2 regions of the Anaerobacillus sp. 63XJN7_4_ISO-PGPR-S23-413 genome follow, and region 2 is predicted to be linked to the other one. Evidence: a T-box and tRNA genes for the amino acid it is inferred to sense, from the RefSeq annotation. Region 2 holds a T-box; the other holds one or more tRNA genes.

Region 1 (11,980 bases), 1.0 Mb from region 2:
AACAACGGTTTTAACAGTCGGTCTTGTTAACGCAGGATTTATGACTCTGAAGCAAGCAATTGGCGTTGTAATGGGTGCGAACATTGGTACAACTGTTACAGCATTTATTATTGGTTTTCCTATTAAAGATTACGCACTTCCAATTATAGCCATCGGTTCTTTGTTAATTTTCTTCTTTAAAAACAAGAAAATTAACTACGCTGGTCAAATCGTCTTCGGATTTGGTGCGTTGTTCTTTGGACTTGAATTAATGAGTACGGGAATGAAACCACTTCGTAGCCTTGAGGCTTTCCAAGAATTAACAGTAAGCATGAGCTCGAACCCACTGTTAGGCGTTGTGATCGGTACAGTATTTACTGTCATTGTACAAAGTTCCAGTGCGACAATTGGTGTATTGCAAGGTCTTTATTCACAGAACGCAATGGATATTCAAGCTGCATTACCAGTTCTGTTTGGAGATAATATCGGTACAACGATTACCGCAGTTCTTGCTTCTATCGGTGCATCCGTTGCCGCTAGACGTACAGCACTGACTCACGTTATTTTCAATTTAATTGGAACGGCGCTTTTCCTAATATTCTTATTCGCCTATACGCCGTTTATTGAATACTTAAGAGATGCATTAAACTTAACACCGGAAATGACGATTGCATTCGGACACGGGATCTTTAACATTACAAATACTGTTATCCAGTTCCCATTCATTGCCGGACTTGCCTATCTCGTTACAAAAATTATTCCTGGTGATGATGCAACGATTGAATATAAGCCAAAACACCTTGATCCAGTATTTATCGAACGCTCTCCATCTGTTGCATTAGGACAAGCTAAAGAAGAAGTGATTCGAATGAGCGGATTTGCTTATAAGGGTGTTAAAGAAGCATCAAATTATTTAACATCTAAGAGTCAGAAGAGCGCTGAAAAAACCGCTCAGTATGAAGAAGCTATTAACAACCTGGATAATAAAATTACAGATTACCTTATCCAATTATCAGCAACTTCTCTGTCTGGAGATGAGTCGACACGACACGGTATGCTAATGGACTCAGTTCGTGATATCGAGCGTATTGGCGATCATATGGAGAATATTGTTGAGTTGGTTGATTATCAAATAAGCAATAAAGTGAAGATGACTGACGTTGCTATGAAAGACCTTGATGAAATGTTTAATCTGACTCTTTCTGCACTCAATGAAGCCTTTGATGCACTTGATAAATGGGATGTAGCTAAGGCGCAGGAAGTTGTTAAGCTAGAAGATAAGATCGACAAAATGGAAAGAACGCTTCGTAAGCAGCATATCCTTCGTCTAAATGAGGGTGAATGTACTGGAAGTGCTGGAATTGTTTTTGTTGATATCATCAGTAACCTTGAGCGTATTGGTGACCATGCGGTGAATATTGCAGAAGCCGTCATTGGAGAAGAATAAATGTGGGAAGCAGAGGGATGCCTCTGCTTCTTTTTATCATTATATAGAAGAAAAGTGACATCTCCGCTAAAATAGAGTCAAGTTGAAGGGAGGTTAAAAGCGTGGATATTCTATTATGGTGCCTGATCATTGCGTCATTCATCATTGCATTTGTGGGATTGATTTATCCAATTATTCCAGCCGTACTATTTATTTATGTTGGGTTTATCCTGTATGGGGTGTTTTTTGATTTTAGTTCAATGACTATTTCCTTTTGGATTGTTGAAGTTCTGCTGACGATGCTATTATTTGTTGCGGACTATGCTAGTAATTTATTTGGCGTGAAGAAGTATGGAGGGTCAAAGGCGGCGATATGGGGGAGTACAATTGGTTTACTTGTTGGCCCATTTGTCATTCCGTTTGCAGGGATCATCCTTGGACCATTTATCGGGGCTATCTTAGCTGAACTAGTTATTCATCGAAAAGCTTTTAAAGAATCTGTTCAAGTAGGTGTAGGTTCATTGCTTGGTTTTCTTGGTGGAGCTGTTATGAAAGGATTACTCCAAACGATTATGGTGGTTGTGTTCCTAGTGTATGTCCTATAAGTTCTTGATGACAAAATGAAAGCGTGATATAGTATTTTCATAATTGAAATTAAGATTAATTCAATTAAATATGAAAAACTTATTGACGCTTTCTTTATCCATATGATATATTAGTTCTTGTCGTTAAGAAATATTCCACAGTAGCTCAGTGGTAGAGCTATCGGCTGTTAACCGATCGGTCGTAGGTTCGAATCCTACCTGTGGAGCCATATGGCGGTGTAGCTCAGCTGGCTAGAGCGTACGGTTCATACCCGTGAGGTCGGGGGTTCGATCCCCTCCGCCGCTACCATATATTTCAACGATACAACATGGCGGTTGTGGCGAAGTGGTTAACGCACCGGATTGTGATTCCGGCATTCGTGGGTTCAATTCCCATCAGCCGCCCCACTTATTACATAAGGACCCTTAGCTCAGCTGGTTAGAGCTGACGGCTCATAACCGTCCGGTCGCAGGTTCGAGTCCTGCAGGGTCCACCAAATGCATATCGGAGGAATACCCAAGTCTGGCTGAAGGGATCGGTCTTGAAAACCGACAGGGGCTTAGTCGCCCGCGGGGGTTCGAATCCCTCTTCCTCCTCCATTTTCTAAAAGTTAGCTTTCTAAAAAATGGATGCAAATTAAGTTCTTTTACATCATCGCGGGGTGGAGCAGTTCGGTAGCTCGTTGGGCTCATAACCCAAAGGTCGCAGGTTCAAATCCTGCCCCCGCAACCAAAATGAAATTCTTACTACGTCGAACATACTTCTTCGTCAGAATTTAATTGGAGTGCCATTGGTGCAACCAAAATGAAATTCTTACTACGTCGAACATACTTCTTTGTTAGAATTTGATCGGAGTGCCCTAGGGGCTACCTAAGCTCATAGCAAGGCCAAATTACTTTTAATGTAAATGCAAACTACATACTAATTAAAATTAATACTGATAACATGATTTGGCTCTGTAGCTCAGTCGGTAGAGCAGAGGACTGAAAATCCTCGTGTCGGCGGTTCGATTCCGTCCGGAGCCACCACTCAATAAAGATCCCACTCGTCAATTAATGACGAGTTTTTTTATGTTTTATGTATGTTATTACGCTGTTAATTCCCGATTTTTTTCTTTAAGATGTTTAATTCCATATACTGAGGGGAAACTTTATCTGTGTTGCGGAAATTCAAAGGTTTATTATTTGAAAACGCATGACAATTCTGCTAGTGTAAACTTGTGACGACATCATGTTCAAGTGGTGGCTAACGCTACCCTAACAGCAAGTTACATACTATATTTAAGGAGGAGATTCACAATGGCTAAATTTGAACTACCAGAACTACCTTACGACTACAATGCACTAGAACCACACATCGACGAAGAAACAATGAAGATCCACCACGACAAGCACCATAACGCATATGTAACAAAATTAAATGGTGCACTAGAAGGTCATGAGGAGCATGCATCTAAGAGCCTTGAAGATCTTCTTGGCAACCTTGACGCACTTCCTGAAGGCATTCGCACTGCTGTTCGAAACAATGGTGGCGGGCACGCTAACCACTCACTTTTCTGGCAATTGCTAAGCCCTAACGGTGGCGGCGAACCATCAGGTGATCTAAGCGAAGCACTTAAAAAGAAATTTGGTAGCTTTGAAAGCTTCAAAGAAGAATTTGCTAATGCTGCAGCTGGTCGTTTTGGCTCAGGTTGGGCTTGGCTAGTAGTAAAAGGTGGAGAACTTGAAGTAACAAGCACTCCAAACCAAGATACTCCAGTAATGGAAGGTGTTACACCAATTCTTGGGCTAGATGTTTGGGAGCATGCTTATTATCTTAAGTATCAAAACAAACGTCCTGATTATATCGCTGCATTCTGGAATGTAGTTAACTGGGATGAAGTTGCAAAGCGTTACGAAGCAGCTAAATAATTTACCAAGCTTTCAAAACCCCCGACATTTATGTTGGGGGTTTTTCTATTATGGTTCGATTAAGGTATAAATTGTTCCTAAATGGTGTAGCATGAAATTTATTATAAAATCTGTAAAATCACAGCCAGTTTCAAAATCATGAGGTGTACAAATCAGAACTTGATGATCTGTGATGGTTAAAGAGATGAGATCATTTCGATATTGGATTTGAAGATAGTGCCTCATCCTATTAATAAAGAACGAGTGTTCATCATCTCCTATAAGATGTTGAACGCTTTGAAGTAGTTGGATTTGACTGTCTTCAGTAATGTAGTCTGTCCGATATAGAAAGTAATACATACCCAGTCCCCTTTCAAAAACAGTTTATCCTTTTTGTTTCATCCGCATAACGAACAGAATTTAAGTCAAAATAAGGGTGGATGAAAAAAGGGGAGTTTGTTATGAAAGTTATAAAACATATGATTGGTGAGATAGAGGTAACAAAAGATTTGTTGTTATTACTTACAATCGGTGGTTTATACGCGCTGAGTATTGCGCTCTCAAATACGTTCGTAAATGTTTACTTGTGGAAGCAGTCTGGTGATTTTGCGGATATAGGTATATACAACCTTGCTGCGGTTATAAGTCAGCCGCTTACCTTTATTCTCGCAGGTAGATGGGCTAAAAAAATGGATAGAGTTATTGTATTGCGGATTGGAGTGATTTTTCTCGCTCTTTTCTATATAACAGTGCTTTTTCTTGGTCAGAACGCTAGTCATTTGCTTATCTTACTGGGCGCTTTACTCGGAATAGGGTTTGGCTTTTATTGGCTTGCATTTAATGTGCTAACATTCGAAATTACAGAACCGGACACAAGGGATTTCTTTAATGGATTCCTTGGTTTACTTACATCTTTCGCTGGGATGATTGGGCCAATATTTGCTGGTGTTATTATTTCAAGTCTAGAAGCATTCACGGGGTACAAAGTAATATTTGCCGTCTCACTTGCTTTGTTTTTCGCAGCTGTAATCTTAAGTTTCTTTCTCGAACGTCGTTCTGCCAAAGGGACTTTTTCATTTACACGTGTTTTTCAAGAAAGAAAAGCGAATACAGATTGGCTTAACATTTTACACGCGCATTTTTTTCAAGGTATAAGAGAAGGTACCTTTATTTTCATTATCGTTGTCCTAGTTTTTATTACGACGGAAAGTGAGCTTGCAATTGGTACTTTTGGACTTGTTAATTCAGGAGTATCGTTTTTAGCCTATTATTTGGCGACGAGATTGATTAAACCGCGATATCGTAAGAAGGCTATTTTATATGGCGGACTTATTCTTTACGCTTCGGTTTTTTTACTTGTATCCGACCTAACGTTTGCCCGGTTGTTAATGTATGGTGTTTGTATTTCTCTTGCTTATCCACTTTTACTTGTCCCCTACATTTCGCTTACGTACGATGTGATCGGTAAGGCTTGGAATGCAGCTGAAATGCGGATTGAGTACATTGTCGTTCGAGAGGTGTACTTAAACTTAGGACGAATTGTTTCCGTTCTTTTATTCTTAATAACAGTAGCGTTATTCGACGATGAAACGAGCATTCCGATTTTATTATTAATTGTTGGTGCTGGCCATTCGTTTATTTACTTATTTGTAAGAAAACTTCAAGCTCCCCATCCCCCAAACCCTTCTCCTGACACCGTACAATAGCTCATTAGACCCTTTACTTTTTTTATATCACTAAGTATAGTAAGTAGAAGAGAGAGCAGAGACACCTGTCTGGAACAGGTGTCTATATTTGTTTAAGGGAAGGGAGTCTATCGTGAACACGAAGAAAAAGAAAAATCATGTGCCTTTAAGGCTAAATATATTATTTTTATCTGTATTCCTTTTGTTTTCTACATTAATTCTTCGACTGGGCGTTATACAGATTGTAAACGGTGAAGAATACGAGCGTGTTTCTGAGCAAACTGAGAATGTTACAGCAGAATCAACAGCACCTCGTGGGAAAATGTATGACCGTTATGGGCGAGTTCTGGTTGATAATAACCCTGAATTTGCGCTTACATATATCCGAACGCAGAATACTAAGCAAGCTGAGAGGCTTGAATTAGCTCAGAAATTAGCTGGGTATATTGAAAAAGATACAGATGATGTCATTGATCGAGATCTTAAAGATTATTGGATTGTAACGAATCCGGAAAAAGCGAAGGCAAAGCTAACGGAAAAAGAGTGGGAAGAACTTGAGTCGAGTGAAGCTTATCAACTCCAAATTGAACGGATTAATGATGATGATTTAGAAGAGATTAAGAACGATCCACAAGAGCTTGAGGTAGCTGCTATCAAAAGGGCGATGGATACTGGGTACGCTTTATCATCTCAAACAATTAAGATTGGTTTAACTGAAGATGAAATAGCTAAAGTAAGTGAAAACCTTGGTTCACTACCTGGAATAGAAATTCAAGCAGACGCAACTCGAGAATATCCTTATGGAAATACTCTTCAAACAATTTTCGGAAGGGTCGGACCAATCCCTAAAGATGAGTTAGATTATTATGGTTTGAGAGATTACGAAAGAAATGACAAAGTGGGGATTAGCTATCTCGAGAAAGAATATGAAGAGTACTTAAAAGGTCAAAAAGAAAAGCAAACCTACGTGACCGACAAATCAGGAGAGCCAATTGGTGAACCGAAAGTAATTGAAGGACAAAGAGGAAACGATTTGGTCCTCTCATTAGACATCGATCTTCAAAAGGAAGTCGAGAAAATTCTCGATGAAGAGCTTCGTGATGCAAGACAATATGGGGCAACACGAGGCTATGTAGTCATGATGGATCCCAAAACAGGTGAAATTCTTTCTCTTGCTGGTAAGGAATATAGCAACGGAGAGTTTAAAGACCGAACGTTTGGAGTGATCGGTGACTCCTACGCAATGGGATCGACTGTTAAAGGAGCAACTGTTTTAACAGGTTATCAGTATGGTGTTATTAACCCGAATACGACGCTTGTGGATGAAGTTTTATACTTTAAGGACGAAGGTAAAAAATCTTCATATACGGCTAATGCAATGGGGCCTATATCAGACCTAGTTGCTTTACAAAGATCTTCAAACGTATATATGTGGAAAATCGCGATGAAGATGGCTGACTATGACTATGCTCCGTACGAAAGTAGTAGTTATGACCCTTCAGCTTACGATGAGCTAAAAGAGTCATTCTCTCAGTTTGGTCTAGGCGTTAAAACCGGGGTTGATCTCCCTGGTGAAAGTGCAGGATTAAACGGAGGTGTGAATGAATTTGGTAAAATTCTCGATTTTGCAATTGGACAGTATGATACGTATACACCAATGCAAATGGCTCAGTATACCTCTACAATCGCAAATGGCGGCTATCGTATTGAGCCACACATATTAAAAGAAGTTCATGAACCTTCTGAAAAAGATGGTCTATCAAATACTATTCTTTTCCAAAACACTCCAGAGGTGTTAAACAAAATTAAAATGAGTGAAGAAGAAGTGACACATGTCCAAAAGGGGATGTGGATGGTTATGAATACGGCAAATGGAACCGCAGGTACACATTATCCTTATTTCCAAAGTGATGATTATCAAGCTGCTGGGAAGACTGGAACAGCGCAAATCGGAGATGGATATAATTTGACCCTTGTTGGCTATGCACCTTATGATAATCCCGAAGTAGCCTTTTCTGTAGTAGTTCCAGAAGTAAATGATTCTTCTTCAGGATATGTTAATAAAAAAATAGGTGGACGCGTTCTAGATGCTTATTTTGATTTAAAAGATGAAGCGAAGAAACCTATTGAGGCTAACAAAAAAGAAACAGAATAGCATTTCATGAAAAACCGCTGAAAAGCGGTTTTTTTTATTGTTTAAGGACAAATTAATGAATAATATCTGTCAGATTGAGGTGAAGTGATAGGCTGAATGCATTGCAAAAGTAAGGTATGCCCCAAAAAGACTAATTAAAACGTTTTCCGACACGCATTTACAATCTCTTTACATTCGGTTTATACGACATTAATATCTAGCCTGTATTCTAAGAATTGTGATTGAGAGGCCAATACACAAACAACCTGGTTGGTCACAAAGTACAAACATCCATTTAGGGGGAAATTACATGAAGTTCAAGGGCATTATGCTTATGGTAGTTATGTCGATGGTAATGATTTTCGCAGCAGCTTGCGGAAATAATTCTGGTAACACAAACAGCGGCGGAGAAGCTTCTGGTGAAGAAGTATCTGGCGAAGTTCTAATGGACGGATCTTCTACAGTATTCCCGATTATGGAAGCAGTTGCTGAAGAATACGCTTCTGTACAACCTGATGTAAAAGTTAGTGTAGGTGTTTCAGGTTCTGGTGGTGGATTTGAGAAATTCTCTGCTGGTGAAACAGACATGAGTAACGCTTCTCGTCCAATCAAGGAAGAAGAAACAGCTGCACTTGAAGAAGCTGGTATTGACTTCACAGAATTTGAAATTGCAAAAGACGGTCTTTCTATCGTTGTTAACTCTGAGAATGATTGGGTAGATCAGCTTACAATTGACGACTTAAAGAAAATCTGGTTAGGCGAAGCAACGATGTGGAGCGACGTTAACCCTGAATGGCCTGAAGAAAAAATCGAATTATTTAGCCCTGGTACAGATTCTGGAACGTATGACTACTTTAATGAAGTAGTACTAGAAGATGAGCAAATGGTGAAAGAAGCAACACTTTCTGAAGATGACAATGTACTTGTAAATGGTGTAACTGGCTCTAAAAACGGTATGGCATTCTTCGGTTATGCTTACTACCTTGAAAACAAAGATAGCCTTAACATTGTTCCAATCGTTAATGGTGACGGTGAAGCTGTAGAACCAAATGCAGAAACAATTCAAGATGGAACATATGAGCCACTGTCTCGCCCGCTATACACTTATGTGAAGCACTCTGCAGTAGAAGAAAATCCTGCAGTATATGATTTCACTAAATATGCACTAGAAAACGCTGGTGAAATGGCAGAAGCAGTTGGATATGTAGCTCTTCCAGAAGAAAAGTATACAGAAGACATGAACAAACTAGAAGAAATCGCTGGTAAGTAAGAATAAAATGAAACAGATTGGTGAGGAGTTACGGCTCCTCACTTTATCCTGTTTTGCTCTTTGTGAGGGGGAGTAATAAATGCAAAGCTCTGTTCGTCAGATGATTAAAGACAAAAAAGAGAAAAATCAATCACGAGCGAAGTTTATGGAGAAACTTGTACCGGGCTTATTGCTTTTATGTGCAATTATCTCTGTATTAACAACGCTTGGTATTGTTTTTACATTGATTGTAGAAACAATTACGTTTTTCAACCGTGTTTCAATTATTGAATTCTTTACGAATAAAGATTGGTACCCGTTTTTTGGAGACAACCCTGATTATGGAATCTGGCCACTGATTTCTGGAACATTAATGATTACCGGGATCGCCATGCTCGTTGCCATTCCGTTAGGTTTAGCAGCAGCCATTTATTTGAGTGAATATGCAAGTGATAGCGTTAGAAGAATCATTAAGCCGATTCTGGAAGTATTAGCAGGTATTCCTACGATTGTATATGGTTTCTTTGCTTTAACTTTTGTTACACCAGTTCTACAAAATATTATTCCGAGTCTTCCTATTTTCAACGCGTTAAGCCCCGGTATCGTTGTAGGGATTATGATTATTCCTATGGTTGCATCTCTCTCAGAGGATGCGATGAGCTCTGTACCGAACGCAATTCGAGAAGGTGCACTCGGACTTGGCGCTACACGATTTGAGGTTGCTGTGAAAGTAGTTCTACCAGCAGCATTATCAGGAATTATTGCATCTTTTGTACTTGCGATTTCAAGAGCAATCGGTGAAACAATGATCGTAACAGTCGCAGGTGGTGCAACACCAAAACTTACTCTAGATGTAACGGAGTCTATACAGACAATGACATCTTATATTGTGCAGGTAAGTCTAGGGGATGCTGGTTATGGAACAACAATTTACTACAGCATTTATGCTGTTGGGATGACGCTCTTCCTTTTCACACTTATCATGAACCTTATCGCGCAATATATTTCTCGTAGATTCAGGGAGGAATACTAATGCAATTAGTAGATCAGGCAAAAGTAAAAAGTAAAATGCAAACCAGACTGGCACAAAATAAGATTCTTAAAGGAATTTTCTTTGGAGCAACAATGCTAGCACTCGTAGTGCTTGTTATCTTGTTATATCGGATATTCACTCAAGGAATTGGTTACTTAAATCTTGAGTTCTTTCAAAATTTCGCGTCTCGTTTCCCTGAAAAAGCAGGGATTAAAGCAGCATTTTTCGGTACTTTATGGATGATGGCAGTGATAGCTCCAGTGGCACTTACAATTGGAGTTGGAACCGCGATTTATCTTGAAGAATATGCAAAGAAAAATAAGTTTACAACGTTTATTCAAATAAATATTTCAAACTTAGCAGGTGTGCCCTCGATCGTTTTTGGTTTACTTGGTCTAACTGTATTTGTTCGGATGTTGGAAATGGGGCGCAGTGTTCTAGCCGGTGGTTTAACGATGAGTTTATTAATTTTGCCAATAATCGTTGTTGCTGCTCAAGAAGCTGTACGTTCGGTTCCAAAAGAGCTTCGAGAGGCTTCTTATGCGATGGGTGCTACGAAATGGCAAACAATCAAAAAGGTTGTATTACCAGCTGCGATCCCTGGGATTTTAACAGGAGGAATTCTTGCGCTATCACGCGCAATCGGTGAAACAGCGCCACTTCTTATGATTGGTGCATTAACGTTTGTAGCTTACTTGCCTGAGAATTTCTTGTCCGGCTTCACCGTTATGCCAATCCAAATTTTCAACTGGACAAGTCGACCTCAGACAGAGTTCCATGATGTTGCGGCAGCTGGAATTATCGTTCTTCTTGCGATGTTGCTCATTATGAATTCAATTGCTGTCTTAATTCGAAATAAGTTTTCTAAAAGACTGTAGCTACGTAAAACTCTCATCAATGTGTAAAGGGGATTTTGAAAATGAAAACAGTTATGGATGAAAAGAAAGTCGTAAAAGCTCCGCGGTCAGAAGAACAGATAAAAGAAAAAGATTCTGTATATAGCATTCAAAATTTTAATTTATGGTACGGAAAAGACCAGGCTCTAAAAGATATTAAATTCGAAATTCCAGAAAAACAGGTAACAGCCATTATCGGGCCATCCGGTTGTGGTAAATCCACGTTTATTAAAGCTCTTAATAGAATGGTTGAAATGGTGCCAATTGTAAAAATGTCTGGTGATATTAACTATCGTGGGAAAAATATTTTTGAGAACAAATACAAAGTAGAAGATTTGCGCACAAAAGTGGGGATGGTTTTCCAAAAGCCGAATCCATTTCCAAAATCAATCTATGAAAATGTCGTTTATGGTCCCAAAATTCACGGCATTAAAAACAAAAAAGTACTTGATGAAATTGTCGAAAAAAGCTTAAAAGGTGCAGCGCTTTGGGAAGAAGTAAAAGATCGTCTTAGCGAAAATGCTTACGGTTTATCTGGTGGTCAGCAACAGCGCCTTTGTATCGCTCGCTGTCTCGCAATTGAGCCTGATGTTATCTTGATGGATGAGCCAACATCTGCGCTTGACCCAATCTCTACTCTAAAAGTAGAAGAACTTGTTCAAGAGTTAAAGAAAGATTTCAGTATTATTATCGTAACGCACAACATGCAACAAGCAGCTCGTATCTCTGATAAAACGGCCTTTTTCTTAAACGGTGAAGTCGTAGAGTTTTCTGATACGAACCAGTTATTCTCTAATCCTACAGATAAGCGAACAGAAGACTATATTACAGGCCGTTTCGGTTAATTATTTCGGGGGTGAGCATTTATGGTAGTAAGAGAAAATTTCCAAGAACAGTTAGATGAAATAAAGACTAAGCTTCTTGAACTAGGCTCTTTAGCGCAGTTGGCGGTTGATGATGCGATTACTGCATTAAAGAATCAGGATGTTGATAAAGCACTTGAAATTATTGATAATGATTATAAAATTAACCGCCTCGAGGAAGAGATTAACGAAACAGCGATTTGGTTAATCGCGAAGGAGCAGCCGCTTGCAACCGATCTAA
Region 2 (11,980 bases):
CGTGTGCTTCGGTAGCTGGAGTAATGAAGCAGGTTGCCTCAGGAGAGATTAAGAAGGGATCAAAGGTTGTTGCCGTATTAACGGGGAATGGATTGAAAGATCCTTCCACTGCAATGGACCTTGTTGTTGCAAAACCACGTGTTGTTGCAGCAGATAAAACACAGTTTCTTGAGGAGCTCAAGGGATGTGTGAGCCAGTGAATAGAGAAGAAGGCCTTTACTTGAAAGTTCCAGGTAGTACTTCAAATCTTGGACCAGGATTTGATTCAGTAGGTCTTGCAATCAATCGCTATTTGCACGTAAAATTAGAACCCTCTTCAGAATGGTCCTTTCATTACGTTGACTTTGATGATGTATTTCCAGCAGGTAAAGATAATATGATTTATCAAACAATCGAGCAAATCGAAAAGAAGTATGGGAATGGAAAGAAACCTTCTCCTTATACTGTGACAATGACGAGTGAACTTCCTTTAGAGAGGGGACTTGGGAGCAGCGCTGCAGCCATTGTCGCTGCTGTCGAAATCGCGGACTTTACAATGGGTCTTCATCTAACGATTGAAGAAAAAGTACAGATTGCTACAACATTTGAAGGCCATGCTGATAATGTTGCCGCGTCCCTTTATGGAGGACTAGTTATTGCAACTGGAGAGGAAGGTATAGGAACGATTTCACATCAAGTAACTGATTTAGAGATGATCGCACTAATTCCACATCGTAAATTGAAAACAACGGATTCTCGATCAGTGTTGCCCGATATGCTCCCTTTTCAAGAAGCTGTAGAGGCAAGCAATATCGCAAATGTTTTTGTAGGCGCTGCTCTTCAAAATGATTGGAAATTGGCGGGTAAGCTAATGGAGCGTGATCTTTTTCATCAACCTTATCGAAAACATCTAGTGCCAGACTTAGAAAAGGTTCGTGCGATTGCTATGGATAATGGAGCGTATGGAGCTGCTTTAAGCGGTGCTGGTCCAACATTAATTGTCTTTCATGCCAAAGCATCGTCGAATGAACTTCGCTTAGCGCTAGAAAAAGCTTTTCCTGAGTATTGTTGTGAATTGCTTATACCTGCGTCAACAGGGATAGAAATAACGTACGGAGCTTATCAAAATCAATCCATTTAATTGAGAAGTCGTCCTCTAGAAGGGCGGCTTTTTTTATGTTTTTGGACGGATGATCGCCTGACAAAACTAGTGATAATTATCCAAAATAACCTCGCTCTAACCGGCACAATCTGACAGTTTTATAAAGAAACTTAGTCTATACTTAGTATCAAAATCGCAAGGGGGGAGGCGTTCGGTGGCAGTATACCTTGATGTGATCTGGTTGCTAAATTTTTGTTTCGATTACATGCTACTTGCGCTAACTGGGATACTGCTGAAGAAACAAGTGAAAAAGAGACGGCTTGTTACTGGTGCATTAATCGCTTCGTGTTATGTGCTTTTTCTTTTTGTTCCTGCCCTAACATTTATGGTAAACCCATTCATGAAGCTGCTCTACTCCTTACTTATTGTTGTGGTAACGTTTGGCTTTACAAGGTTTCGTAGCTTTTTTCAATGTTGGCTTCTCTTCTATTTTGTCACGTTTATGATTGGCGGAGGAATGATGGGGGCGCATTATTTCTTTCAAAAAGATATGACAGTGTATAACGGAGCGGTCGCTACACAAAGTACTGGATTTGGGGACCCCATTAGCTGGCTTTTTGTGATAGTTGGTTTCCCTATTGTTTGGTTTTTTTCAAAAAGAAGAGTGGATCATCTTGAGACAACACGAATTCATTTTGATCAACTAGCAGAAGTTAGTATCCGAATTGATGATGTGACAATTTCAGCTAAAGCACTTGTCGATAGCGGCAACCAGCTACAAGACCCTTTAAGCGGCTCACCTGTTATGATCCTCGATATGACGGTGCATGAAGCGAACTTTCCACCATCGTTTATTCAGAAAGCCAAAAACATCACAGAATTCCAGGAAGAAGGAGAGGAGGATCGTTGGGAACATCGGTTACGTATTGTTCCGTTTCGGGCAGTCGGACAAGATCATCAATTCTTGTGTGCTGTAAAGCCGGATGAAGTATTGATCTCGATGGAGGGGCGTTCATTAACTGTCAAAAAAGTACTTGTTGGATTAAGCTTTCATACGATTTCAGGAGAAAAAGATTATACGTGTATCCTTCATCCGAAAATGCTGACAGGACATAAGGCGACTGCGTCATAGAAGAGAAAACAAGACGACCAAGGAGGAGTTCGAGATGGGGAAAATGAAAATTAAGTTAGTTCTATGGTGGCAGCGGATCCTAATGAAGCTTGGTATTAAACCTGATGAGATCTATTACATAGGAGGGAGCGAAGCATTACCTCCTCCTCTATCGAAAGATGAAGAGGCCCATTTATTAATTCAATTACCTAAGGGAGATAAAGCAGCAAGGTCGATTTTAATTGAGCGTAATCTTCGCCTGGTCGTTTATATTGCACGGAAATTTGAGAATACGGGGATCAACATTGAAGATTTAATTAGTATTGGTACGATTGGTCTCATCAAAGCAGTAAACACATTTAATCCTGAGAAAAAAATCAAGCTTGCAACCTATGCATCAAGGTGTATAGAGAATGAAATATTAATGTTCCTTCGACGGAATAATAAAATACGCTCAGAAGTTTCATTTGATGAGCCGCTTAATGTGGACTGGGATGGGAATGAGCTCCTTTTGTCTGATGTACTAGGGACAGATGAAGATATCATTACGCGCGGGATAGAAGCTCGCGTCGATCGTAGATTACTTGTGAAGGCATTAGAAACACTTAATCCAAGAGAAAAACAAATTATGGAGCTAAGGTTTGGTCTTGCTGGAGAAGAAGAGAAAACGCAAAAAGATGTTGCCGATTTACTTGGCATTTCTCAATCATATATTTCAAGGCTCGAAAAGCGCATCATTAAACGACTTCGAAAAGAGTTCAATAAAATGGTCTGAGCTTCTTAGCATAATAGATGCATAAAATTCCCACTCGCGGAGATACTTTACTTTGACAGCATCTCCGATGAGGAGGGAATGAGTTGACACGAAACAAAGTCGAGATTTGTGGAGTAGATACATCCAAACTTCCAGTACTTAAAAATGAAAAAATGAGAGTACTCTTTAAGCAGATGCAGGAAGGGGATATTTCGGCACGTGAAGAACTAGTGAATGGTAATTTAAGACTTGTTCTAAGCGTGATCCAGCGATTTAATAATCGAGGAGAATACGTGGATGATCTATTTCAGGTGGGCTGCATTGGCCTGATGAAATCCATAGATAACTTTGATTTAGGGCAAAACGTGAAATTCTCTACTTATGCAGTGCCGATGATCATCGGTGAAATCAGAAGATATCTCCGTGACAATAATCCGATCAGAGTGTCACGATCTTTAAGAGATATCGCTTATAAGTCTCTCCAGATTAGAGATAAATTAATGACGAAGAATTCCAAAGAACCAAATCCGACTGAAATTGCCAAAGAGCTTGGGGTGACGAAGGAAGAAGTAGTCTTTGCACTTGATGCGATTCAGGATCCTGTTTCATTATTTGAACCTATTTATAATGATGGAGGCGACCCCATTTTCGTTATGGATCAAATCAGTGATGATAAACAGAAAGACATCCAGTGGCTTGAAGATATTGCTTTAAAGGAAGCCATGACAAGATTAAATCAGCGAGAGAACATGATCTTACAAATGAGATTCTTCCAGGGTAAAACGCAAATGGAAGTAGCAGATGAGATTGGAATTTCGCAGGCACAGGTGTCCCGACTCGAGAAAGCGGCGATACACCAAATGAATAAAAATATCCAAAGTTAGAACGAGACCTGGGAAACAGGTCTTTTCTTTTGCCTTCTTTTCATATAATGAGATGAAAGGTGGGTGCGCGATGATAAAAATATCAGAATTTCAGGTGAAAGATGTTGTGAATGTCTCGAATGGACGTAAGCTTGGTCACATCGCTGATCTGGAAATTAATTTAACGACAGGAAAAATAGAAGCGATTGTGATTCCAGGGGCAGGTAAAATGATGGGATTGTTTGCGCGAGAAAGTGATGTCGTTATTCCATGGCGCAACATAGTGAAAATTGGGTCAGATGTCATTCTAGTAAGACATCATGATACAGCTGATGGCGAATCGTTTCAGAAAGAATCATAAGGAAAGAAAGATCTAACAATCTATATCCCTTAGGCACAACATATTATGATAAAATAAGGTATAAACTGTATCATGGTATAAAGGGGTGCAACTGTGGAAAAAGAACCATTTCAACCATCAACACATAAAACATCACTGGCACTGAAATTTCCAGATCAAGCTGAACGGAACGATAACCTGATAGCAGGTTTTTCAACCCGTAGAAACGGAGTTAGCCAGACTCCGTTTTCTAGCTTGAATCTTGGATTCCACGTACCAGATCGAGCGAGAGATGTACTAATAAATCGCGAAACCCTTGCCTATGATATCGGACAATCCCTTGATCGATGGATCGTTGGTGAGCAAATTCATGGCGCCGACATTGCGAATGTAACAGCAGCGGATAAGGGACGAGGAGCAACGAATCATCAAGATGCCGTTCCGAAAGTGGACGGGCTATATACAGATGATCCCGAAGTTCTTCTAACCGCTCTTTATGCCGATTGCGTACCGCTCTATTTCTATGCGCCATCAGCTAAAAGAGTGGGGATTGCCCACGCAGGCTGGAAAGGAACAACGAAGAATATTGCAGGAGAGATGATTCGTGCGTGGAACAATGATGGAATCCAAACCGACGATATTTATGCTGCAGTCGGCCCTTCAATAGGGAAATGTTGCTACGAGGTTGATGATGGCGTTATCGAACACATTAAAGCGCTAGTAGGAGATCAGGATCTGTTTTTTGATGAAAAAGCAACAGGGAAATACCAGCTTGATTTAAAAGCCGTGAATCGCGAGCTCCTCCTTCGGTCAGGGATTAAGGCGAGTCAACTATCAGTTAGTGACTATTGTACAAGCTGTAGCAATCTGTTTTTCTCTCACCGAAATGAAAATGGAAAAACAGGAAGAATGATGGCATACATAGGACTCGGGGAGGTATAGCGTTATCGTGAATGTAAGAGAAAGTCTAGAAACAATCAAAGGAAAAATTAACGCAGCAGCAGAACGGTCATGTCGTGATCCTCAGCATATTCATGTTGTAGCGGTGACGAAATATGTTAGCGTCGAACGTACAAAAGAAGCATTAGAAGCTGGCGTTACTCACTTCGGTGAAAGTCGTGATGAGGGGCTATTGAAGAAAGTAGAAGCTATTGGCACATTGCCTTCGTGGCACTTTATTGGCACACTACAATCTCGTAAAGTAAAAGACATTCTTCCATTTGTAAATTATATTCACTCCCTCGATCGTATATCTCTAGCTAAAGAAATACAAAAGAGAGCTGATGGTGAAGTAAACTGTTTTGTGCAAGTTAACGTGTCTGGTGAAGAATCTAAGCATGGATTATCGCCAGGTGAGACGCTACCTTTTATTGAGTCACTTAATGAATTCTCATCTATTAAAGTCGTAGGATTAATGGCTATGGCTCCGCATACAGATAATACAAATGAAATTCGAGATGTTTTCAAGAAACTTCGTGAGCTTGGAGAACGTGTCCAAAGCCTTTCACTCCCACATGCTCCATGCAATGAGCTTTCAATGGGGATGTCAAATGATTATGAAATTGCTGTTGAAGAGGGCGCGACATATGTTCGCATTGGATCGTCACTTGTCGGAAATGAAAAATAAAATAAGCTCTCCAGGAGGTGCAGGGAATTGGGTATCAAAACGAAATTCAAGCAGTTCTTTGAACTTGATGATGAAACGATAGAGTTGGATGAGCAGCAGGAGCAAGATTCATATATGGAAGAAGAAGAGCCTGAAGTAACTCGAGCGAATCGTAAGCAGTCTAAACAAAATGTGGTAAGTCTTCAAAGCGTTCATAAGAACTCAAGAGTTGTGCTAGTTGAACCAAGAGTGTATGCTGAAGCTCAGGATATCGCTGATCACGTGAAAAATCGGAAGTCTGTTGTGATGAATCTTCAACGTATTCCACAAGATCAGGCGAGACGCATTGTCGATTTTCTAAGTGGAACAGTCTACGCTGTTGGTGGCGATATTCAGAAACTCGGTCCGGATACGTTTATATGTACACCGGACAATGTTGAAATTTCAGGTAACATTACAGATGAAATTTACGAAGACCAGTAATTAAGAAAGGGTGAAAAGTTTGAACATAGTTTCAATCTTACTTTCAGCAGTACAAATTTATACGTGGATCCTCATCATTTACATCTTTATGTCATGGATTCCAAATGCAAGAGAATCTTCTATTGGACGAATGATTGCTTCTATAGCAGAACCATATCTAGCTCCGTTTCGTAAGATTATTCCTCCAATCGGTGGAATGCTTGATATTTCTCCGATCGTAGCCATTTTCGCACTTCAGTTTGTGCAATATGGAATTATTGCGGTCTTTAGATTCATAGGCTAATGTCTATTTACGAACACTATCGTCCAGAAGAAAGAACATTTGTCGATCGCGTTTTACAATGGCAGGATGAGGTTCAAGAAAGGTATGCTCCCAGGTTAACCGATTTTCTTGATCCAAGAGAACAGGATATGGTGAGGCAAATCATTGGAAATCACTCTGACGTGGGCGTGTTTTTTTCGGGTGGAGTTGAAGGGTCTGAGCGTCAGAGGGCTCTTCTTGTTCCTCCTTACTTTGAACCAACAACGGAAGATTTCGAGATAATCGCTTTTGAAATTACATATCCAGCCAAATTCGTATCACTTACTCATCCAGATTTGCTTGGGGCAATGATGGGTCTTGGAATTAAGCGTGAGAAGTTTGGAGATATCCTTGTGCAGGATAGTGCTGCGCATTTAATCGTAGCGAAGGAAATTGCTGATTTCGTGAAAATGAATTTAACACATGCAGGGAAAGCGTCCATATCTCCTAACGAAATTCCATTAACGAGCGTAAGCGTCGAAGAAGCTTCCTGGCAGGAGCAGTCAGGCACAGTAACAAGCCTTCGTTTGGATACGGTACTTGCTGAAGTATACAATCTATCACGAGGTAAGGTTGCTCCGATGATTGAACATGATCGAGCGAAATTAAATTGGAAGATCGTCAGTCAACCTTCTGCTGAAGTGAAAGAGGGAGACTATTTATCGTTACGAGGTTCAGGTAGAAGTAAGATTATTTCTGTTGATGGCAAAACAAAGCGGGATAAATGGCGAATTACGTATCAAATTCGTAAATAGTTTGTCATAAATAGAAGGAATATCCAAATGATTGTCGAAATACGAGTAAGCCGGGTATATGAAAAAAGAGAGTAAATCGGAGGTGGCTGAATTGCCTTTAACACCATTAGATATTCATAACAAAGAATTTACACGCGGATTCCGCGGTTATGATGAAGATGAGGTCAATGAGTTTCTTGATCAGGTAATCAAAGATTATGAAACGGTAATCAGAGAAAAGAAAGAATTGAATGAGAGAGTGAAGCTTCTAGAAGAACGACTTGGGCACTTCTCAAACCTTGAAGAAACGTTAAATAAGTCGATCCTAGTAGCACAAGAGTCAGCGGAAGAAGTGAGACAAAACGCTAAGAAAGAATCCCAGCTCATCGTAAAAGAAGCTGAGAAAAATGCCGACCGCATTATTAATGATTCGCTTGCTAAAGCGCGTAAAATCTCCATGGATAATGAAGAGCTGAAAAAACAAGCAGCGGTTTATCGCACGCGTTTTCGTATGCTAGTTGAAGCCCAGCTAGAGATGCTAAATAATGAAGACTGGGATGGCTTAGTGGCTCGATTTGATGAGGAAGAAGATCAGCAACAGGAGCAAATCGAAGAAAAAGCATAAAGCACTCATTTATTTTTTGTCATTTCCTTGACTTCTTATTTTTATTTACACTATACTTCTATTAATAGCAATAACGATCGACGAAGATGGGAAGAGTATCTGATTCTTACTTAACAAAGCGAGCCGGGAATGGTGTGAGCCGGTGTTAAGCAATCAGAGAAGATCGCCCCTGAGTCCCGTGCTGAACGATAAGTAAGCCTCGGCGAATCATTCACGTTACGAATGCAAAGTGAGCGCAAAGCTTAATTTGGGTGGTACCACGGGAAAACCTTCTCGTCCCTTTTCGGGGACGAGAAGGTTTTTTTATTTTGTAGCACACTTTGAAGAAACAACTCCCGAGTGGCTGAAGATCGTTACGGTTGTTGCTCGTTATAAGTTGAAGGAGGAAACCTCATGAGCTATAAAGAAACGCTCTTAATGCCAAAAACAAAATTTCCGATGAGAGGAAATTTACCGAATAAAGAGCCCGACATGCAAAAAGAATGGGCAAACATTAATCTCTATGAAAAAGTACAGGAAAGAACGAAGGACCGCCCCCTATTCGTCCTACATGATGGCCCTCCATATGCCAATGGTGACATCCATATGGGTCATGCAGAGAACAAAGTTTTAAAAGATATCATCGTTCGATATAAATCAATGAACGGTTTTAATGCTCCATATGTTCCTGGTTGGGATACGCACGGACTTCCAATCGAGCAGGCGTTAACGAAAAAAGGCGTCGATCGTAAGAAGTTAACGGTTGCTGAATTTAGAAAGAAATGTGAAGAATACGCATTAAAACAAGTTGATCGTCAGCGTGAACAATTCAAGCGACTTGGAGTTCGTGCTGATTGGGATAATCCATATATTACGCTTGATAAAGGCTATGAAGCACAGCAAATTAAAGTGTTCGGAGAAATGGCAAAACGCGGTTATATTTATAAAGATAAAAAAACCGTTTATTGGTCTCCGACATCTGAATCAGCATTAGCAGAAGCTGAGATCGAGTATCAAGATAAGCGCTCTGCATCGATTTACGTTGCGTTTGATGTAAAAGATGGAAAAGGTGTTCTTGATGGCGATGAGAAATTTATCATCTGGACAACAACACCGTGGACAATTCCTTCAAACCTTGCCATTGCGTTGAATGAGAAGTTTGAATACAGCGTCATTGAAGCGGATGGTACGAAATATGTTGTAGCAACAGAGCTTGTTGATCAATTAAAAGAAGAATTTGAGTGGAACAACGTAAGTGAAGTGAAGCGCGTAAAAGGTAGCGAACTTGAATACGTGACGGCTCAGCATCCAATCTACGATCGTGAATCTCTTGTGATCCTTGGTGACCACGTAACGCTTGACGCAGGTACAGGTTGCGTTCATACAGCCCCGGGACACGGTGAAGATGACTATATGATCGGAAGAAAGTATAAGCTAGACATCCTTTGCCCTGTAGATGAGAAAGGTGTTTTCACTGACGAAGCTCCTGGCTTTGAAGGTATGTTCTATGACAAAGCAAATAAACCAATTACTGAAAAACTTGAAGAAGTTGGCGCGCTAGTGAAGCTTACATTCTTCACTCACTCTTACCCACACGATTGGCGTACGAAGAAACCAATCATTTTCCGTGCAACAGAGCAGTGGTTTGCGTCGATCAAAGAGTTCCGCCCTGAACTTCTTCAAGCTGTAGCAGATGTGAAATGGTTCCCATCATGGGGTGAAATTCGCCTTCATAATATGGTGAAGGATCGTGAAGATTGGTGTATTTCTCGTCAACGTGCATGGGGCGTTCCAATCCCAGTGTTCTATGGCGAAAATAATGAGCCAATCATTACAGATGAGACAATTGCTCATGTATCAGAATTGTTCCGTAAGCATGGATCAAACATTTGGTTTGAGTGGGATGCAAAAGAACTTCTACCTGAAGGATTTACTTCAGAGCATAGTCCAAACGGTGAATTCCGCAAAGAAATGGATATCATGGATGTTTGGTTTGACTCAGGTTCTTCTCACCAAGCTGTTCTGGAAGAAAGAAGCGACCTTGCAAGACCTGCTGATTTGTATCTAGAAGGTTCTGATCAGTACCGTGGCTGGTTTAACTCGTCCCTTTCAACAGCTGTAGCCGTAACAGGGAAAGCACCTTATAAAGCGGTTCTCAGTCATGGATTTATTCTTGACGGTGAAGGAAAGAAAATGAGTAAGTCACTTGGAAATACAATGGTACCGAATGATGTTATGAAACAATTGGGTGCGGATATTCTTCGTCTATGGGTATCATCGGCGGATTATCAAGCTGACGTTCGCGTATCGAATGATATTTTAAAACAAGTAGCTGAAGTGTACCGAAAGATTCGCAACACGTTCCGCTTTATGCTTGGGAACCTTGAAGGATTTGACCCAACAGAGCATCAAGTGGCGTATAAGGATTTAGGTGAACTTGATCAGTATATGCTTGTGAAGCTAAATAATCTCGTATCGAAAGTGAAAAAAGCTTATGATGAGTATCAGTTCTTAACGGTTTATAATACGATCCATAACTTCTTTACAATTGAAATGAGCTCGTTCTATCTCGATATCGCGAAAGACACGCTTTATATTGAACATGCAGATCACCCGAACCGTCGTGCGATCCAAACGGTTCTTTATCAGACAGCTGTTGCGCTTACGAAACTTCTTTCGCCTATCATTCCGCACACTGCTGAAGAAGTATGGCAGTTTGTCCCTGGTGAGAAGGAAGAGTATGTACAGCTTTCCGATATGCCAGAAGTGAAGAATTTTGAAGGTACAGCTGATCTTGAAGAAAAATGGGATCATGTGATGGAGCTTCGTGACGAAGTTCTAAAAGCACTAGAAGAAGCGCGTAACGAGAAGAAAATTGGTAAATCGTTAACCGCTCAGCTTCATATTTATGCTGATAATGGTACGAAGGATTTGCTTGAAGGCGTAGCAAATCTTGAGAAGCTCTTTATCGTATCAGGTGCTACAGTGGCCGGTACGAAGGCTGAAGCACCAGCAGAAGCGAAAGTATATGAAGAACTAGCGATCTCCGTTTCACCTGCTGAGGGAGAAACGTGTGAGCGCTGCTGGCAAGTGAAAAAAGACGTTGGCGCTAATAGCGAATACCCAACTCTTTGCGCTAGCTGTGCTGAAACAGTTAAAAATCATTACTAATTAATGAAATATATCGAAAAGACGCTTTGCGATGCGAAGCGTCTTTTCTTTGTTGTTAGCTCAGTTTCGATTGTCTGCTGAAGCAAGCTGTGCTAAACTTTCATAGGAAGTAACATTTGATCGGAGGAGCGCTCGTGTGGAAATATCTCATAGCCATAGGCATCATTGTTCTAGATCAGTGGACGAAATGGCTTGTTGTGAAGTACATGGAATATGGTGAAAACATTACATTAATCAATGATTTTCTTTATCTAACTTCTCATCGAAACCGGGGCGCCGCCTTCGGAATCCTTCAAGGACAGATGATTTTCTTTTATATCATTACCATTTTCGTCATTGGAGCGGTTATTTATTATATGAGACAATATAAACATAGCCGTTTCGTTAGCGTCACCCTAGCACTCATACTTGGTGGTGCAATAGGGAACTTTATAGATCGAGTCCTTCGTGGAGAAGTAGTAGATTTTGTGAACACATTTATCTTCTCTTATGATTTTCCGATCTTTAACGTTGCCGATGCCTCCCTTGTTGTAGGTGTTATTCTTATCTTTATCGGAACCATTTTTGAAAGTAAGCAGGCTAAAGGGGAAAACTAATGGAAAAATTCACATTTAAAGTAGCAGAAGAAGAGAAAGGTGAGCGAATCGATAAGCTCATTACTTCTTATGAAAATGACTGGTCGCGTAGCCAGGTTCAAGCTTGGATTAAAGATAAAAATATTCAAGTGAACGGCGAAGACGTGAAAGGCAATTATAAAGCAACAGCAGGCGATGAGATCGAAGTAACCGTTCCTGAGCCTGAAGAATTAGAAATTGTAGCAGAAAATCTGAACCTTGAGATTGTTTACGAGGATGCGGATGTTCTTGTCGTGAACAAACCACGAGGAATGGTTGTTCACCCAGCTCCAGGACATGCTAGCGGAACGCTTGTTA

The links. A T-box is a leader RNA that pairs with one kind of tRNA and senses whether it is charged. The one in region 2 lies ahead of ileS (isoleucine--tRNA ligase), so its partner is inferred to be a tRNA-Ile.
Region 1: it has a tRNA-Ile gene. The T-box ahead of ileS (isoleucine--tRNA ligase) is inferred to sense a tRNA for this amino acid. The anticodon was not compared.

Annotation. Positions count from the first base shown of each region.
Region 1 is NZ_CM149688.1:2,733,943-2,745,922, reverse strand. It holds gene AC0VYO_RS14560 (Na/Pi cotransporter family protein) at 1-1,426, shown strand, start outside; gene AC0VYO_RS14555 (DUF456 domain-containing protein) at 1,528-2,010, shown strand; tRNA gene AC0VYO_RS14550 (tRNA-Asn) at 2,145-2,219, shown strand; tRNA gene AC0VYO_RS14545 (tRNA-Met) at 2,223-2,299, shown strand; tRNA gene AC0VYO_RS14540 (tRNA-His) at 2,322-2,397, shown strand; tRNA gene AC0VYO_RS14535 (tRNA-Ile) at 2,410-2,486, shown strand; tRNA gene AC0VYO_RS14530 (tRNA-Ser) at 2,497-2,589, shown strand; tRNA gene AC0VYO_RS14525 (tRNA-Met) at 2,646-2,722, shown strand; tRNA gene AC0VYO_RS14520 (tRNA-Phe) at 2,943-3,018, shown strand; gene AC0VYO_RS14515 (superoxide dismutase) at 3,289-3,900, shown strand; gene AC0VYO_RS14510 (hypothetical protein) at 3,949-4,239, opposite strand; gene AC0VYO_RS14505 (MFS transporter) at 4,341-5,585, shown strand; gene AC0VYO_RS14500 (peptidoglycan D,D-transpeptidase FtsI family protein) at 5,698-7,719, shown strand; gene AC0VYO_RS14495 (PstS family phosphate ABC transporter substrate-binding protein) at 8,009-8,968, shown strand; gene pstC (phosphate ABC transporter permease subunit PstC) at 9,048-9,980, shown strand; gene pstA (phosphate ABC transporter permease PstA) at 9,980-10,858, shown strand; gene pstB (phosphate ABC transporter ATP-binding protein PstB) at 10,900-11,721, shown strand; gene phoU (phosphate signaling complex protein PhoU) at 11,743-11,980, shown strand, end outside.
Region 2 is NZ_CM149688.1:1,728,198-1,740,177, forward strand. It holds gene thrC (threonine synthase) at 1-200, shown strand, start outside; gene thrB (homoserine kinase) at 185-1,120, shown strand; gene spoIIGA (sigma-E processing peptidase SpoIIGA) at 1,296-2,213, shown strand; gene sigE (RNA polymerase sporulation sigma factor SigE) at 2,248-2,967, shown strand; gene sigG (RNA polymerase sporulation sigma factor SigG) at 3,051-3,830, shown strand; gene AC0VYO_RS09410 (YlmC/YmxH family sporulation protein) at 3,901-4,170, shown strand; gene pgeF (peptidoglycan editing factor PgeF) at 4,264-5,091, shown strand; gene AC0VYO_RS09420 (YggS family pyridoxal phosphate-dependent enzyme) at 5,099-5,776, shown strand; gene AC0VYO_RS09425 (cell division protein SepF) at 5,804-6,238, shown strand; gene AC0VYO_RS09430 (YggT family protein) at 6,258-6,521, shown strand; gene AC0VYO_RS09435 (YlmH family RNA-binding protein) at 6,521-7,294, shown strand; gene AC0VYO_RS09440 (DivIVA domain-containing protein) at 7,386-7,898, shown strand; T-box leader at 7,973-8,182, shown strand; gene ileS (isoleucine--tRNA ligase) at 8,292-11,048, shown strand; gene lspA (signal peptidase II) at 11,183-11,644, shown strand; gene AC0VYO_RS09455 (RluA family pseudouridine synthase) at 11,644-11,980, shown strand, end outside.